One region of the Synechococcus sp. OH20 genome, then DNA from elsewhere that is predicted to be linked to it. Evidence: predicted binding sites of a transcription regulator. Region 1 holds the regulator's gene; the other holds the start of a gene.
What was found. Region 1 encodes HrcA, which represses chaperone genes, less so after heat shock. Its sites were predicted from a motif close to TTAGCACTCNNNNNNNNNGAGTGCTAA; they were not measured.
Positions count from the first base shown of each region.

Region 2: a site for HrcA is predicted at 4,908-4,934, ahead of groES (co-chaperone GroES). Genes of this name have one in related genera too.

Region 1 covers NZ_JANSIQ010000011.1:158,433-166,795, reverse strand. The annotation lists gene NW826_RS02780 (endonuclease MutS2) at 1-404, shown strand, start outside; gene NW826_RS02775 (hypothetical protein) at 546-797, opposite strand; gene NW826_RS02770 (urease subunit beta) at 926-1,285, opposite strand; gene NW826_RS02765 (urease subunit gamma) at 1,385-1,687, opposite strand; gene hrcA (heat-inducible transcriptional repressor HrcA) at 2,031-3,158, shown strand; gene tilS (tRNA lysidine(34) synthetase TilS) at 3,184-4,209, shown strand; gene NW826_RS02750 (VanW family protein) at 4,461-5,099, opposite strand; gene NW826_RS02745 (sigma-70 family RNA polymerase sigma factor) at 5,108-6,490, opposite strand; gene NW826_RS02740 (ABC transporter permease) at 6,548-7,165, opposite strand; gene NW826_RS02735 (ABC transporter ATP-binding protein) at 7,162-8,130, opposite strand; gene NW826_RS02730 (glycine betaine ABC transporter substrate-binding protein) at 8,151-8,363, opposite strand, start outside.
Region 2 covers NZ_JANSIQ010000037.1:138,646-147,008, reverse strand. The annotation lists gene NW826_RS08745 (tetratricopeptide repeat protein) at 1-97, shown strand, start outside; gene NW826_RS08740 (hypothetical protein) at 330-1,676, shown strand; gene NW826_RS08735 (DUF3067 family protein) at 1,680-1,997, opposite strand; gene NW826_RS08730 (cytochrome b6-f complex iron-sulfur subunit) at 2,151-2,669, shown strand; gene NW826_RS08725 (apocytochrome f) at 2,920-3,903, shown strand; gene NW826_RS08720 (PhzF family phenazine biosynthesis protein) at 3,959-4,771, opposite strand; gene groES (co-chaperone GroES) at 5,020-5,331, shown strand; gene groL (chaperonin GroEL) at 5,430-7,064, shown strand; gene NW826_RS08705 (DUF429 domain-containing protein) at 7,348-8,133, shown strand; gene NW826_RS08700 (SH3 domain-containing protein) at 8,176-8,363, opposite strand, start outside.

The sequences.
Region 1 (8,363 bases):
AGGTGATCGCCGTCACAGGGGATGTGTATGTGGTGCGCAGCGGCATCCTCAAATTCACGGTGCCGCGGGAGCAGTTGGATCCCATTGACGAGCAGCAGGCCCAGCAGCGCCAACGCCCCAAGGCCCCACCTCCCGCCCCAGCAGCCACCGCTCCCCTCAACCTGCGCACCAGCCAGAACACCCTCGATCTGCGGGGGAAAACCGTGGCCGATGCCGAGGCCATTCTGGAACAGCACTTTGCCCAAGCTCCCCCCGGCCCTGTCTGGATCATCCACGGCCACGGCACCGGGCGCTTGCGGGCCGGCGTACAAGCTTACTTACAAAATCACCCCCGCGTCCAGAGGTTTGCCCCAGCGGATCCCCAAGACGGCGGCACCGGCGCGACCGTGGCCCACTTGCGGTGAGGGTTGGGCTGTTTCAAACTCACTTACGGTCGTTTCCCACAAGGTTAAGACACTTTGCCGCCGGCCCAAGCGCTCCCCGCCCCCTCTCCCTCAGGGGGAGAGGGGAGCTGAAGATCCACGACCAGGCTGTTTGGTAACCGTTCAAACTTGACTTTGGAGCGCTGCTGCCGAGCCGACGGGCTGGGATCCCACCTGTTGCCGCCGGCTTTGCCAAAGCCAGTAGCCCCGCAGCAGTTGGCTATCCCCGATGAGCTTCAACATCACCGCCACCGTCATACTTGTCCAACTGAGAGGGCCAAAGGCAGCGCCTGCTGCAGCCAGCAGCGCCAACCCCGAAAGATTGAGCCCCAAGCCTTGCACCCACATCCACCAGACGGTCTCGCGCTCCGACATTGGCCGGCTCCTAGAAACGGAAGAATTGGATAGCCCTACTCTCCTGGATCTGAGGCGAGGTGGGGATATGGCCAAGCCTCAGCCCAGATGCCCAAAGCTGCATACTTCGGGGGGCGTTATGTCCAGGCCTAGCCCAGCCACGCCTGCAACCGCGCCAGAGCCAGCCGCTTTTGGGCAGCAGAGCTTACCGTACCTTCTGTGAGCCGATTGAAGCCGTGCACCAGCCCCTTGCCTCCCAAAGCCACCAGCGTCACCCGATGGGTTTGCCCCGGCTCAAAGCGCACCGCTTGGCCGGAAGGAATGTTGAGGCGCATGCCAAAGCTGGCGGCGCGATCGAACACCAGAGCCCGGTTCACCTCGAAAAAGTGAAAATGGGATCCCACCTGAATGGGCCGATCCCCTCGGTTGGTCACCTCCAGGGTCACGCTGGCCCGTCCGACATTGGCTTGGATGGGATCCTCTGCCAGCAGCAGCTCCCCCGGGATCAGAACCGGTGCAGGGTCCGCAGCAGGCGGGGTTTTGGGTTGGCGAGCCATGGTGGCAACCTCCTGAAGTCTGTGAGTCGTTGGGGGATCCTTAGAAAGCAGCTAGCGAATGGGGTGGTGCAGGGTCACCAGCTTGGTTCCGTCGGGGAAGGTGGCTTCCACTTGAATTTCCGGGATCATCTCCGGGATCCCAGGCATCACGTCCTCTCGGCTCAGCCAGGTTAGCCCCTCGCTCATCAACTGGGCAACCGTTTTCCCTTCCCGTGCCCCCTCCAAAACGGCTGCGCTCAGGTAGGCCACCGCCTCGGGGTAGTTGAGTTTGAGGCCTCGTTGCCGCCGATCCCGAGCCAACTGGGCCGCCAGGTAGATCAACAACTTGTCTTTCTCCTGGGGAGACAGGTACATGAGGTCACCTCAAAGATACAAAACGATACAGAAGAGACGGCAGGGCGCCACGTTAGCCTAGAGTTGATTTAACTTGTACCACCTCTGGGCCAACAAGAGGCTCCCAAGTTGTATGAGGAACCACCCGCCCTTCTCCAGCACTGACGGTCTCGGTACCCGATGTTGCATCTTCCTTCCTGGGCAGCCTCTCCTGAAAGAGTAACAATAGATAAATAGGTGTAGTAGTCGTCAAGGTTTGTTTAGATTTGTATCTCGGCCCTGAGTTGGTTTATCTTGGAGCAATTTACCGGCTTTGTTTAGCAGTTTCCTTTGATATGGATTGACTAGGTTCTTTTGATGAGCTATGAAACTCGAACTGACTCCCAGACAGCGCAAGATTCTCTGGGCGACGGTGCGCAGCTACATTGCGACGGCTGAACCTGTCGGTTCCAAAACCTTGGCTCAGTCCTATAACTTTGGGGTGAGCACGGCCACCATTCGTAACGACTTGGCCACCCTTGAGCAGGTTGGGTTACTGTTTCAGCCCCACACCTCCGCCGGTCGGGTTCCTTCCGACTTTGGCTATCGGGTCTATGTAAACGATCTGTTGACCTCTGCCAACATGGATGGGATCCCCTGCGATGCTCCTCAGCCGGATCCCCATCCTGCTCTGCAGCAGTTGCTGGATCAGCTTGGCCGCGAGCTGGGCGACGACCTGGACAGTCTTCTCCAGAGGGTGGCCCAGCTTTTGGCCCATCTGAGCGGCTGCATTGCTCTGATCACCCCACCCCAGGGGCCGGTGGTGGCCATTCACCACGTGCAGTTGGTGTCGGTGGCGCCAGGGCGGGTGATGGTGTTGGTGGTTACCGATTCTTATCAAACCCATTCGGCCTTGGTCAGCCCACCCGAGTGGCCCAGCGACTGCCAAGAGGATCTGGAAGATGAATTGCGATTGCTCAGCAACTTCCTCACCCTGAAGCTGCGGGGCAAGACTTTTGCCGAGTTGCAGGATTTGAGCTGGCTGAAGCTGGATGAAGAGTTTCGCGCCTACAGCCATTGGCTGCAGCAACTGCTGCGCTCGGTGGTACAACGCTATCTGCGGCCATCTCTCGGGCAGGTGTTCAGTGCCGGCATGACAGAGCTGATGCGTCAACCGGAGTTTTCCCAAGCCCGGCAGGTGCAGGCGGTGATGCAGTTGATCGAGGAAGGGGCGGAGCAACTCCAGGGAATGATTGGGCTCCATTTGGCCGATGGGGGCTCAAGGGGGAACGATTCAGGACAGCCCGACCGCAATATCCCGGTGATCATCTACATTGGCAGCGAGAACCCGCTGGAGTCTTTGCACCACTGTACGGTTATCGCTGCCACTTACCACCGCCGCTCGGCTCCTCTGGGTACTGTCACCTTGCTGGGGCCGACCCGAATGGCCTACGAGCGCAGCATTGCGGCTGTGCAGGCGGTGGCCTCTCACCTGACTCGGGCTCTTGCTTAGGGGGGCAGGGAAGCAATAGCAAGCTGTGACCAGGCTCTCTTCTTTTCACCTGCGGGTACAACACGCCATCCGGCAGCGGCAGCTTCTTCACCCCGGCGAGCGCTTGCTGGTGGCTTTTTCCGGCGGTCAAGATTCCTTTTGCCTGCTCCAGATCCTGCGGGATCTGCAGCCTCGCTGGGACTGGAAGCTGTTTGTCCTGCATTGTGATCACCGTTGGTCGGCGGACGAAACGGAGTGTGCCCGCTTTTTGCAGCGATGGCTGCAGCAGCAGGGGCTAATCCATGCCGTTGCAACTGCGGATCCCATCCGCCGAGATGAGGCAGGGGCCAGGGCTTGGCGCTACCAACAGTTGGACAAATGGGCCCGCATTTGGGAGTGCAGCGCCGTGGTGATGGGGCATACGGCCAGCGATCGCGCAGAGACGTTGTTGTGGAATTTGCTGCGGGGGACAGGAGCCGCCGGGCTGAGCAGCCTAGATTGGCAGCGCCGCCTGGACGAGTGGGATCCCACCTCTGCCCGGTTGGTGCGCCCCCTGCTGGGACTTTTTCGTTGGGAAACCGAGCAATTTTGCCGGCAGCACCAGTTGCCGGTCTGGCCGGATCGCAGCAACCAAGATCTGGCCCATGGCCGCAACCGCCTCCGCCTAGAGGTGATGCCCTACCTGAAGCAACACTTTAACCCCCAACTGGAAGTGGCTCTGAACCGAGCTGCCACGCTGCTACAAGCAGAACACGAGCTGGTGGTAGCCCAGGCAGATCAGCTCTGGGCGCAGGTGTATGAGCCCACTTTGCCAGGGCTGCGACGGGATCCCTTGCGGGCCGCCCCCTTAGCCCTGCAGCGACAGGTGATGTTCCGATTTTTGTCCCTGGTGCTGCCCCACCACCCCACCTTTGATCAGGTGGAAGCCGGGATCCAGCTCTTAAAAGCAGGCCGCGGCAGCCGCAGCCCCGACTATCCAGGTGGGAGCTGGCTAGAAGTGAAAGAGGATCACATTTGTTTTGTTTCCATTAATTCCACTTCCCCGAAAGGAAGCAACTCTCCCCGACTATAGCCCTTACCCAATCCAGGGGCCCAGATCGACAGGGTCTCGTTTTGGGCTGTAATTTCCCCTCACTTTTTGTCGCCGAGGGGCCTGAAACCCTTGCCCAGCAAGGGATCGACCGGGTCAACGGAAGAATCAGGGCTTGAGGGTTGTCGCCGACCCTGTCGCTGAATTTTGGGTATAAAGCTTTACAAGGATCCCGGTGCTGCTGTTGAGGTGGCCTGGGATGGGCTCCTGAGGGGTGGGCTAAGACGGTCTTTCTAGGGATCCAGGACATAGCGATCCTGGGAGAGGAGCTTGTTGCCGCGATAGACGCTCACCTGCAAATGCTGGGGATCCAGCCGCTGCTGCTCCACGCGGATGGGGGAGATCTGGAGGGCGTGGCGGGATCCCCGTCCCAGCACCGACACGATGAGATTTTGGCCGCGGATCTGAAGGCGCAGGCGCACCGGCCAAGGGAAGGGGTTGCGCAGCTTGAGGTCGGCCAAGCCGTACCAAACGGTGGCATCCAGGCCGGGGGGCACCGACTCCACGGGGCGGTAATGGGGGTGCCTTTCCACCACTTCCAGCCCCGCCAGCAGAGCAGCGTTGTATAGGCTGGAGGAGACTTGACAGATCCCGCCCCCAACCGAATCCAGGGTTTCGGCCACCATGAATACCGGCGCAGGCAGATAGCCCCGCTCGAGGGTGCGCGGCCCTACCACCTGGTTGAAAGAAAAAACTGCCCTTGGCTGAATGTAAACCCCATCCAGGCTTTGGGCAGCCTGGCGAATGTTGTGGAGCTGCGAGGGAGTGCGCTCCTGCAAGGAAGTGGTGTATCGGCTCAGGGTGGTTGGGGTGGGATCCGTCCACCACAGAGCCAGCAGGGCCAACCCCACCGACAAAGCCAATCCCCGCATCTTCCCTTTCACTTTTCCCAAGACACCTTGGCTTTCAAGAGAACCTCACCCTGGGGTTGGCGAGGGACGGCAGCGGCTTGGGCCGTAACCAGCACCTCTTGGGGGCGAGCGCCCTCTGGCAGCGGGTGTGGCGGGCGCAAGGCCACAAGTGCGGATCCCTGGGCATCCACCTGAAAGGTGCCGCAGTGGAGGATCTCGCCGTCGTCCAGCTTGAGCCAGAGGTGGTAACGCTCTCCAGGGGCCGGTTGGGGCAGATCCCTTGCCGCCAAGACCACCTCCTGCCACTCTCCTGGGCGCAACAGCAGGTTGGCCGACCCCACCTCTCCCTGCAAGTTCACCAGACGGGATCCCGGCTGTTGCAAGAGATGGGACAATGTCTGCACCGATTCTAGCCGGGCCAGTTGCAGCGCCTGTCGCAGTCGCCAGTTGTCGAAAACCAGCAAAGCCAAGGCCCCTGCCGCCAAGCTCCCTACCCAGCGCCACTCAGCCGTGAGGCGACCGAACCCCAGAGAGGACAGTGCCGGCTGAAGAGGGGTCAGCGCCTCCTCAATGCCCGCCTCTGCCATCACCTTGCCCCGCAAGCTGGCCGGCGGAATCACCCCTGGCAACCCATAGGGCAGCAGATGCAGGGTTTCTTGCAGGGCCTGCAACTCTGCCAGCAACCGCGGGTCTTGGGTTAGGCGTGCCTCCAGGGCGCTTGCCTGTTCAGGAGACAAGTCCCCCAGCAGATAGCCGGCCAGTTCTTCCTGTGCTTCTGATGAAGGGGGCGAGGCGGCTTCAGACCCAGAACTTAACTCCAAGGAGAGCGATTCCCGCAACTTGCAGAGGGCCTGGCGAGTGCGGGCTTTAACCGCCTCCAGCGGGATCCCCCAGTGTTGGGCAATGTCCGCCTGGCTCAACCCCTGGTAGTAGAGCAGCTCGAGAACCTGCCGTTGGCTTTCCGGCAGTTGGCTGAGGGCCTCCTGCACCGCTTGCCGTCGCTCCTCGAGGGAGAGCTGCTCAAAAGGGATCGGAGCACTGCCATCGGCGGCGAGCAGGGGTTGCCAGTGTTTCAAAAAACGTTGATGGCTATCCTGGGAGCGCAGACGCTCAATGGCTCGCGAACGGGTCAACGCACACAAAAAACTGCTCACGGATCCCTGCCGCGGATCATAGTCGGGCTTGTGCCACAGTTCGACAAACACCGCCTGAGTCAGATCTTCCGCCTCGGCCGCATGGCCCAGGATCTTAAGGGCCAGCCCACAGATCAAGCCGGCATAGCGATCGTAGAGTACAGCCAGGGCAACAGAATGCCCTGCTGTGAGCGCTTCCATCAGCTCCACATCGCTGCGGGATGGCCAATCCCTCACCCGCTCGCGCCAGGGAGACGGAGTCCTTGGTTGCTCAGCCATGCTACACCCAGCGTCGTCCCACAGAAACGAAGATAGACCTGATGAAAGCCTATCCCCTCAGCCGCGGCGAGCCGCCCACTCCAGCCCCAGCAGAGCCGTGTTCACCAGCAAGGCCAGGGATCCCACCGCTAGAGATCCAGCCCAGATTTTGTCGTAGCGACCGGCCTGGGCAATGCCCTCAAAAAGCAGGGTGCCCAGCCCCCCTGCCCCAAACTTGGCCCCCACCGTGGCAATGGCAATGGCCACAATTGCCGCCAGCCGCAAGCCGGCCAGGGCAACCGGCAGCATCAGGGGTAGCTGCACCTGCCACCACCGCTGCCAGAGGTTCATCCCCAGACCCTTGGCTGCCTCCAGAAGAGCCGGCTCCACTGATTGCAAACCCACGTACAGGTGGCGCACCAAGATCACCTGCGAGTAGAGCACCATCGCCACCACCACCGAGCGGGCATTGAGCCCGAACCAAGGGATCAACAAAATGATTAGAGCCAGGCTGGGCACCGTGTACAGGATGCTGAGGATCCCCATCAGCGGTAGAGCTAGCCAGCGCACGTGGTGAACCAGCAAAGCCAACGGCAGCGCCAGCACCAGCGCAATCCCCAAGGCCGTCGCCACCATTGCTAGGTGCTCTTGGGTAAGCTGCCACACCAAGCCGGGATGGCGGAGAAGGTAGCTCATGCGGATCCCCCCTCCAGCATGGCCAGATGGCGGATGTGATCCAGGGTAACGATGCCGATAGCCCGCCCGTCTTCCCACACCGTGAGAGCCGCCGCCCCCGTGCGCAGCAGCAGCGACAAGGCCCGCCGTAGGGTTTCGTGGGGCTTTACCACCGCCCCCTCCTGGATCTGGTGGTTGTGCGGGATCCGCTCCATCGCCGTTTCCACCCGCAGCACGCTCAGTTGCCGCACCATGTCGTCTGCCCCCAATAGCTCTCTGACAAAGGGGGTGGCCGGCTGGGTGAGCAGTCGAAAGGGAGTATCGAACTGCACCACCCGCCCCTGCTGCATCACCAAGATGCGATCTGCCAGGCGCAGCGCCTCTTCCACGTCGTGGGAGACGAAGAGGATGGTCTTTCTCAGTTGCCGCTGCAGGCGCAGGATCTCATCTTGTAGCTTGCTACGGGTGATGGCGTCGAGGGCCCCAAAGGGTTCGTCCATCAGCAGCAGATCCGGATCCCCGGCCAGCGCCCGCGCCAGCCCCACCCGCTGCTGTTGGCCGCCTGAGAGTTGAGCCGGGTAGCGACGTCGGTATTCTTGGGGGGGCAAGTTGACCAAGCTGAGCAGCTCGTCCACTCGCTCGCGGATGCGCTCCCTTGGCCAGCCCAAAAGTCGCGGCACCACCGCCACATTCTGGGCCACCGTCATGTGGGGAAACAACCCCACCTGCTGGATGACATAGCCGATGCGCTGGCGCAGCGCCGTCACCGGAAAGTGGCGGATATCCTGCCCATCCAGGCGAATCTGTCCTTGGGTGGGCTCCAGCAGCCGGTTCACCATCTTCAGAAGGGTGGTTTTGCCGCAGCCGGAAGGGCCGAGGATGACCACCAACTGCCCTGAGGCCACAGAAAAACTGCACTCCTCCACAGCCGGACGGGAACTGTGGGGGAAGCGCAGCGATACCCGCTCAAATTCAAGGGTGCTCACGCCGGGGCCTCGGGCAACGGCTATTCCTTCAAAATACCGGCCTCCACCAAGAAGGATCTCGCCACCTCTGCCGGCTCCTTGCGCTTGCCGCTCACCTCGTAGTTCAGCCGCTGCATCACCTCGTCCGTCAGCAACGGAGCAAGGGCGTTCAAAGCAGTGGCGATGCCGGGGTTGGCCTCCAGGGTATCTTTGCGCACCACCGGCGCCACCTGGTAAGGGGGGAAAAGCTGCTT
Region 2 (8,363 bases), on a different contig from region 1:
TCGCGAAGCCGCTCCCCCGTTGGATACAAAGCCGCTCACCTGGGCGTTAATCGGGATCCTCTCTGCCCTGCTGGCCGTGATGGCCTGGCTGCCCTAGATGGGGGTACATAAGACTCCCCCAAGCTTAGGTTGCGGCAGGTCGGCAAGCTGTGGAGAAAACAGCAGGGCACCTCATGGGGATCCCAGTTAAAAGCTGGCGGGAGGAACAACGACCCTCGCCGCCGCGGAGTTGAGGGGAGATACTGGAAATAGATCGATGCGGGAGCGGATCGGGGTCAAGGGTTCCGATAGGCTCCCCGGCGCGTCTCGGCGAAAAGCGGAGGTTAAGAGTGGCTACCCAAACATTGGTGATGGACGCAGTAGAACAGTTGGGCCTGCGGGTCACTCTGGGAGATATTGCCTCCAGCACGGGCCTATCTTTACACGAGGCCAAACAAGAGCTGCTGAATTTGGCCCAAAAGGCGGAGGGGCATCTGCAAGTTTCCCGGCAGGGGGAGATCGCCTACGTTTTCCCGCCTGATTTTCGCAGCATTCTCAAGCGCAAAGAGCAGCAGGATCGGCTTGCCGCCCTGCGTCGCAAGCTGTGGGGGGGCTTTCTCTATGGGCTGCGCATCTCCTTTGGCATCCTGCTGGTGGTGTCGATTGTTTTGATCGTTTTGGCCTTGATTGCTCTGCAGATGGCCAGTAGCCGCGAGGAGGACAATCGCAGCCGGTCGCGGGGGATAGGGTTTTACTACTTTCCCAACCTTTGGGTTGGCAACCCCTTCTGGGATCCCTATCCCTACTACTACAGGGACTATTCCGGTCGGGCGCGCCCCCGCCAGGAACAAGCAGAGATGAACTTTTTGGAGGCGGTGTACAGCTTCCTGTTTGGGGATGGGGATCCCAATGCCAACCTAGAGGAGGAGCGCTATGCCCTCATCGGCCAACTGATTCGCGCCAATGGAGGGGTGATCACAGCAGAGCAGGTGTTGCCCTATCTGGATGTGGAGCCGGGATCCCCGGCCCTGGAGTATGAAGACTACATGCTGCCGATTTTGCTCAAGTTCGACGGTCAGCCGGAGGTGAGCGACGACGGGGATATCGTCTACCGCTTCCCGGAGCTGCAGGTGGCCGCCTCAGAGCGCCAGCCCAAGGGGATCCCTGAAGTGTTGCAAGAGAAACCCTGGGTGTTTAGCCGGGCTACACCTGGTCAACTGACCCTGGCGGGGGGATTGGGGGTGCTCAATTTCTTTCTGGCCGCCATTCTCTACGGAGCGCGGGAAGAGGTGGCCGCCGCCGCCGGCAGCAACGCCTTTTTGGCGTTTATCTACCCGCTGATTGGATTCCTCTTCCTCTACGGCACGCTGTTTTTGGCCGTGCCTGCCGTTCGCTGGCTGGCCTTGCAAATTCGCAATCAAGGGGTGGAGCGGCGCAATCGCATCCGGCAGCTTTGGCGAGAGCAACTGAAGCGTCCCACAGAGGCGCTGCTGCGCAAACTCAACTTTGCCCGCCGCTTCCGCCGTCAGGAAGTTGTGTCCGAGTCCGACACCATTTACTCGACCGACCGAGATCTGATCGAGCAGCGGGACTACCGTCTGGACGAGCCGGCATTCCGCACGCTGCTGGAACTGGAATCAGAAGCTCAGGAGGATCGCCCCGAAACCAAACCAGTGCGCAAGCAGCGTCCCCTCTAGGATTTACAGCAACCACTCGGAGGCCCGCTCCCCCACCTTTTGCAAATCTAGAGGAATGGCCACCGCTTTGCCCATGCGAGGCCTCTGACGGGTGGCTTCGATTTCGCGGCGCACGGTTTCCCACACCCCCCAAGCCTGTAAATGGGCCATCACCTTCTCCAAGTGGGCCAGGTACTCGGCCTCGCTCAAGGGAAAAGAGGGCTGCTCCAGGTAGCGCCACATCACCAGCAACACCACCTTTTGCTGGATACGCCGCAACTGCACGTCGTAGGAGCAGCCCCACTTGTCTTGCAGCAAAGCTTGAAAGTCGGATCCCGTCATCGCACTGGCTTGAGACTGGCTTCAATGTTGCCGGGTAGGCTGAAGGCCTTGGGTTCACCGTTGCATTTCTTAACGATATTGGCCAGAGGGGTCGGTTAGGATGGTGTCGCTTGTCAACGAACGTTAAAACTTCTCAGGTCTGCATTTGCCATTATGACGGAAGCGGTTAGCAACTTTGAAGCCCCCCCCATGAGCCGGCGGGTTTTTCTGAATGCCCTGCTCAGTGGCTCGGTGGGAGTGGTGGTGGTGGGCGCCCTCTACCCAGTGGTGAAGTATTTTATTCCGCCCTCGTCCGGGGGAGGGGGTGAGGGCCTCATCGCTCAGGACGCCCTCGGCAAGCCCATCAGCGTCAGTGAACTGTTGGCCACCCATGCCGCCACGGATCGGGTGCTGGCCCAAGGCTTAAAGGGGGATCCCACCTATATCGTGATCGACAACGGGGCGGTGGCCAATTACGGCCTCAATGCTGTTTGCACCCACCTCGGCTGTGTGGTGCCCTGGAATGTGGGAGAAAACTTGTTTAAGTGCCCTTGCCACGGATCCCAGTACGCGGCCAACGGCAAGGTGATCCGGGGGCCGGCTCCCCGCTCGCTGGAGCTGGTGAGCGCCACAGTGGATGGCGACAACGTTCGCTTCAGCCCCTGGCAAGGCCCCGATTTCCGCGAGGCCTAGCTGAAGGAGCAAGGGATCCCGACAGCTCTACGGCGGCAATTGGGTTCAACTGTTAACTGAGGTTAACTGAATTCCCGGTCGTGCCAGCGGGATGGAGTCCTTTTAAAACGGTGAGTCAGGATCCCGATGGCGAGGTGAGCCGCTTGTGGTTAGGTCAGCTTCTGCCGAGCGAGGTGGGGCGAATGATCGAGATCGCTCTTCCCCAATTGTGTTCCAAAACTGTGATTGCAATCCATTCTGAGCTGGACTTATGAAGCGAATTTGCTTAGCCGTGTGTGCGCTGCTGCTGTTGCTGGGGATGGGATCCCGTCCGGCGGCAGCCTACCCTTATTACGCCCAGATGGCCTACGACAACCCCCGCGAGGCCACCGGAAAAATTGTCTGCGCCAACTGCCACCTGAACGCCATGCCCGCCCGTGCCGAAGTGCCGCAGGCGGTTACCCCTGGCCAGGTGTTCACCATCAAGGTCGGGATCCCTTATGACCTGAGCAAACAGCAGGTGCTGGGGGATGGCAGCAAAGGCGGGCTGAATGTGGGTGCTGTGGTGGTGTTGCCGGAGGGCTTCCGTTTGGCTACCGAAGAGGAGATGACCGAGGAACAGCGGCAGGAAACCGCCGAGACCTACATCACCCCCTACAGCGACGAGAAGCCCAACATCCTTCTGGTGGGCCCTTTGCCCGGCGAGCAACACCAGGAAATCGTCTTCCCGGTGGTAGCGCCTGACCCGAAAGAGGATCCCTCGGTGGCCTTCATGAAATATCGGGTCTATGTCGGCGCCAACCGCGGTCGTGGCCAGATCAACCCCGACGGCAGCCTCAGCAACAACAACGTCTTCCGCGCTCCCGCCACCGGTCGCCTGGCCAGCATTGCCACCGTCGAGTCGGATCTCAGCGACCTGCCAGCTGAGCTGGCCGCCCTGGTGCCGCCCGAATACGAGTTGCCGGGCACGCGGGTGCTCAGTTTCGAGACCGAAAACGGGATCCAAAACTTGGTAGTGCCGCCGGGGCCGGAGTTGGTGGTTAACGTGGGCGACAGCGTCCAAGAGGGGGATCCGGTCACCAACAACCCCAACGTGGGCGGCTTTGGCCAAGCAGAGCGGGATCTGGTGTTGCAAAGCCCGGATCGGGTGAAATGGCTGGTGGCCTTCCTGGCAGCGGTGGCCATCACCCAGCTCCTGCTGGTGCTCAAGAAAAAGCAAGTGGAACTCATTCAGGCGGCAGAACTTTTGGGCTAGCCCAACCGTTCCCATACTTTTTCCACCACCCCGGAACCAGCCGGGGTGCTTTTTTCTAGGGGATCCGCAGCTCTCCCACAATCACCAACACCGCTTGGCCGGCAATCTCCACACGAGGGCCGAGATCGCGGCACCACAGCTCGCCTCCCCGCGTCGAGAGCTGGCGGGCTTTGAGCTCAGCCCGGCCCAGGCGCCTCGACCAATAGGGCATCAAAAGACACTGGGCAGATCCCGTCACCGGATCCTCCACGATCCCCAACTGGGGGGCGAAAACGCGGCAGACGAAATCCGGCCCATCCTTCAGATCCTCCCCAGAGGCGGTGACGATCAAGCCAGAAACGGGGAGCGCCTGAACCTGGGCCCAATCCGGCTGCACCTGCTGCACCTGCTGGGCCGAAGCCAGCACCGCCATACCCATGCCTCCGCGGCACAGATCTACAGGTGGGATCCCCAAAGCCGCTGCCACCTGCTCTTGCGCTTCCGGCCAGGGCTGGGGAGCCTGGGCGGGAAAATCCATCGCCAGCCGCTCCCCCTGCCGCCGCACCGACAACCGGCCACTGCGGGTGGAAAAGGCCACCTCCTGAGCTTCCGGGTGCACCTCGGTCAAGAGCACATAGGCACCGGCCAAGGTGGCATGGCCACAGAGATCCACTTCCGTCGTCGGAGTAAACCAGCGCAGCCCATAGTGGGGAACAGCGCCCAGGGATCCCTGGGGCAGCAAAAAAGCCGTCTCCGACAAATTGTTCTCCGCCGCAATCGCCTGCATCAAAGCTGCCGGCAGCTCCTGGGGCAGCAAACACACCGCCGCCGGGTTGCCCCCAAAAGGCACCGCTGTAAAGGCATCTACTTGAAAAAACGGGATCCGCACCTGCTTGCTCCACCCCCCTCAGGCCATGATCCCACAACAGGCCCAGAAGTAGAGAGATCCGTACCCAACCGTACCTGCCCAAAAGCGGGATCCCGCCCACAGGGGCTATTGTCAGGCCAGAAAGTTGGCTGATAAACTAGCACTCGTAAGTCGAGAGTGCTAAAACCTCGATTTGCACAAGCTTAAGGTCTCGACTCATAGGTTAAACCCTTCAGCTTCGTGCTTTCGGATCACGGAGGAAAATTGTCATGGCTGCAGTAGCTCTCAACGTCTCTACCCTGAAGCCGCTGGGCGACCGCGTGCTGGTCAAAATTGCCCAGCAGGACGAAAAAACGGCGGGTGGCATCTTTTTGCCCGATACCGCCAAAGAAAAACCCCAAGTGGGGGAGGTGGTCGCTGTCGGCCCCGGCAAGCGCAATGACGAGGGCAAGTTGATCCCGATGGAACTGAAGGCCGGCGATAAAGTGCTCTACTCCAAGTACGCCGGCACAGAAGTGAAGCTGGGCAGCGATGAATATGTGCTGCTGGCCGAGCGGGACATTCTCGCCATTGTTCAGTAATTCATCAGTGCTTCGGTAGCAACTCAACTGCAATTCAGCAGTCGAGCCGTTGAGTCTTCGTTTCACCCTTACCGGCGTTTGTACGTCAGAGGTTAACTATGGCCAAATCGATCATTTTCAGCGAAGACGCTCGTCGCGCCCTTGAGCACGGCATGGATGTATTGGCAGAAGCAGTAGCCGTTACTCTTGGCCCCAAAGGGCGCAACGTTGTACTGGAGAAAAAATTTGGCGCGCCCCAAATCATCAACGATGGTGTAACCATCGCCAAAGAAATCGAGCTGGAAGACCACATTGAAAACACCGGCGTCTCCCTGATCCGTCAGGCGGCTTCCAAGACCAACGACACGGCTGGTGACGGCACCACCACCGCCACCGTCTTGGCCCATGCCATGGTTAAAGAAGGGCTGAAAAACGTAGCCGCCGGCGCCAACCCGATTGCCCTCAAGCGCGGCATTGACAAGGCGGTGAAGTTCCTAGTGGACAAAATTGCCGAACATGCCCGCCCAGTGGAAGACTCCAAAGCCATTGCCCAAGTAGCGTCCATTTCCGCCGGCAACGATGAGGAAGTGGGCCGCATGATTGCCGAGGCCATGGACAAAGTGGGCCGCGAAGGGGTGATCTCCCTGGAAGAAGGCAAGTCCATGACCACCGAGCTGGAAGTGACGGAGGGGATGCGCTTTGACAAAGGCTACATCTCTCCCTACTTCGTCACCGACACGGAGCGGATGGAGGCGGTTCTGGAAAACCCCTACATCCTGATTACCGATAAGAAAATCACCCTGGTGCAAGACCTGGTGCCGGTTCTGGAGCAAGTGGCCCGCGCCGGTCGTCCGTTGCTGATCATCGCCGAAGACATCGAGAAAGAAGCCCTGGCCACCCTGGTGGTAAACAAGCTGCGGGGCGTGCTGAGCGTGGTAGCGGTGAAAGCGCCTGGCTTTGGGGATCGCCGCAAGGCCATGCTGGAAGACATCGCCATCCTCACCGGCGGTGAGGTCATCAGCGAAGAACGCGGCCTGAAGCTGGAGAACGCCCGTCTCGACTCCTTCGGCTCGGCCCGTCGCGTCACGGTAACCAAAGACCACACTACCATCGTGGCGGAAGGCAACGAAGCGGCCGTCAAAGCCCGCTGCGAGCAAATCCGTCGCCAAATTGAAGAAACCGATTCCACCTACGACAAAGAAAAACTGCAGGAGCGCCTGGCCAAGCTCTCCGGCGGTGTGGCGGTGATCAAAGTGGGCGCGGCCACCGAAACCGAGATGAAGGATCGCAAGCTGCGCCTGGAGGACGCCATCAACGCCACCAAAGCGGCGGTGGAAGAAGGGATCGTCCCGGGCGGCGGCACTACCCTGGCGCACCTGATGCCGGTGGTCACCGAGTGGGCGCAGGCCAACCTGTCCGGCGATGAACTGGTGGGGGCCAACCTGGTTGCCCGTGCGCTGGGCGCTCCGCTGCGCCGCATTGCCGAGAATGCTGGTCAGAACGGCTCGATCGTGCTGGAGCGGGTGAAAGAGAAACCCTTCACGGTGGGTTACGATGCCCAGAACGACGCCTATGTGGACATGTTTGAAGCGGGTATCGTTGACCCGGCCAAAGTCACTCGCTCTGCCCTGCAAAACGCCGCCTCGATTGCCAGCATGGTGCTCACCACCGAAGCGATTGTGGTGGACAAGCCGGAGCCCAAAACCAACACGCCGGCAGGCAGCAGCAGCGGCATGAATGACTACGACTACTAATCGTTCGGTGAGGGCAAGACGGGTTCTCGCTTGCTGCAGAAACCTTGTTACCTCGCCAGTCTGTAGTCAACTGCCTTGAATAGATCTTTCGGGATCCCCCTTAGCGGGATCCCTTCTTAGGTTTTGAGGTGGATGTTAGAGGACGGTTCCAAATTGGACAGAGGCCGTGCGAGGGCGCTACTGGCAGTCGAACAGCGAGGGAACCCTACTCCCCTCTCCCTGAGGGAGAGGGGCTGGGGGTGAGGGAATCCTCGATCGAGCGTGTGGAAAAGGGGAAAGCGGTATGGCTCGGTTAATCTGTATTGGCCTAGACCTGGCCTGGTCAAACCGCAACCCCTCTGGGGTGGCGACGTTGCAGGTCGAAATGGGGGATGCCAAAGCCCAGAACCTGACGGGCCGCCTGCTGGACAGTCGCATCCTGCAGACCGACCCGGAAATTGTGGACTACATCCAAGCCCAAGCCGGAGGGGATCCCTGCCTGGTGGCGGTGGACGCCCCCTTGCGCGTCCCCAACCTCAGCGGCCAGCGGCGGGCCGAAGCCGAGTTGAACCGAGTATTTCGCGCCTACGCCGCCGGCGCCCACCCGGCCAACCGCCGGCTCTTAGAAAAAAACGGCCAAGTGCGAGGGGAAGCTCTGGTGCAAGCCCTCTCCCGCCATGGCTTTCGGGAGCAGGCCAGCATCGAGCGGGGATCCTTGGCCCGCCAGATCACCGAAGTCTTCCCCCACAGCGCCATGGTGAGCCTCTTCGGCCTCCGCCGCACCCTGAAATACAAGGCCCGCCCTCGACGCAGTTGGCCGGAACGGGAACAAGCTTGGCAACTTTACCGGCAGCACCTGCGCTCCCTGACCAACGCCGACCCTGCCCTGCGCGGCCACGAAACCCTGCTCCAGGTGGAGGTGGGATCCCTTAGGGGCCGCCAACTCAAAAACTACGAAGACCAAATCGATGCCCTGATGTGCGCCTACATCGCCCTCTACGGCTTTCGCTGGGGATCCGAGCGCTGCCACAGCTTCGGCAGCCTGCAAGAAGGACACATCTTCACGCCCCTGCCCATCTCAAAGGGCTGATAGGCCGCCGAACCCCTGAACAAGAGAGCAAAAGCCGACAGCTCAGGGCCGTTCCACCAAACGGGTTGAGCCGGATTGGGCAGCGACCCATCCCCCCGGAGCCCCATCTCGCTCGACGCGCAACCAGACGGGCACCTGTCCTTCGCCGGCTTGCACTTCTACCACCCGCAGCAGAGCTTGGCGGGGGGCTGTCCCGACAATGGCTCCCCTCAGGCTGGGCTGCTGGCGGA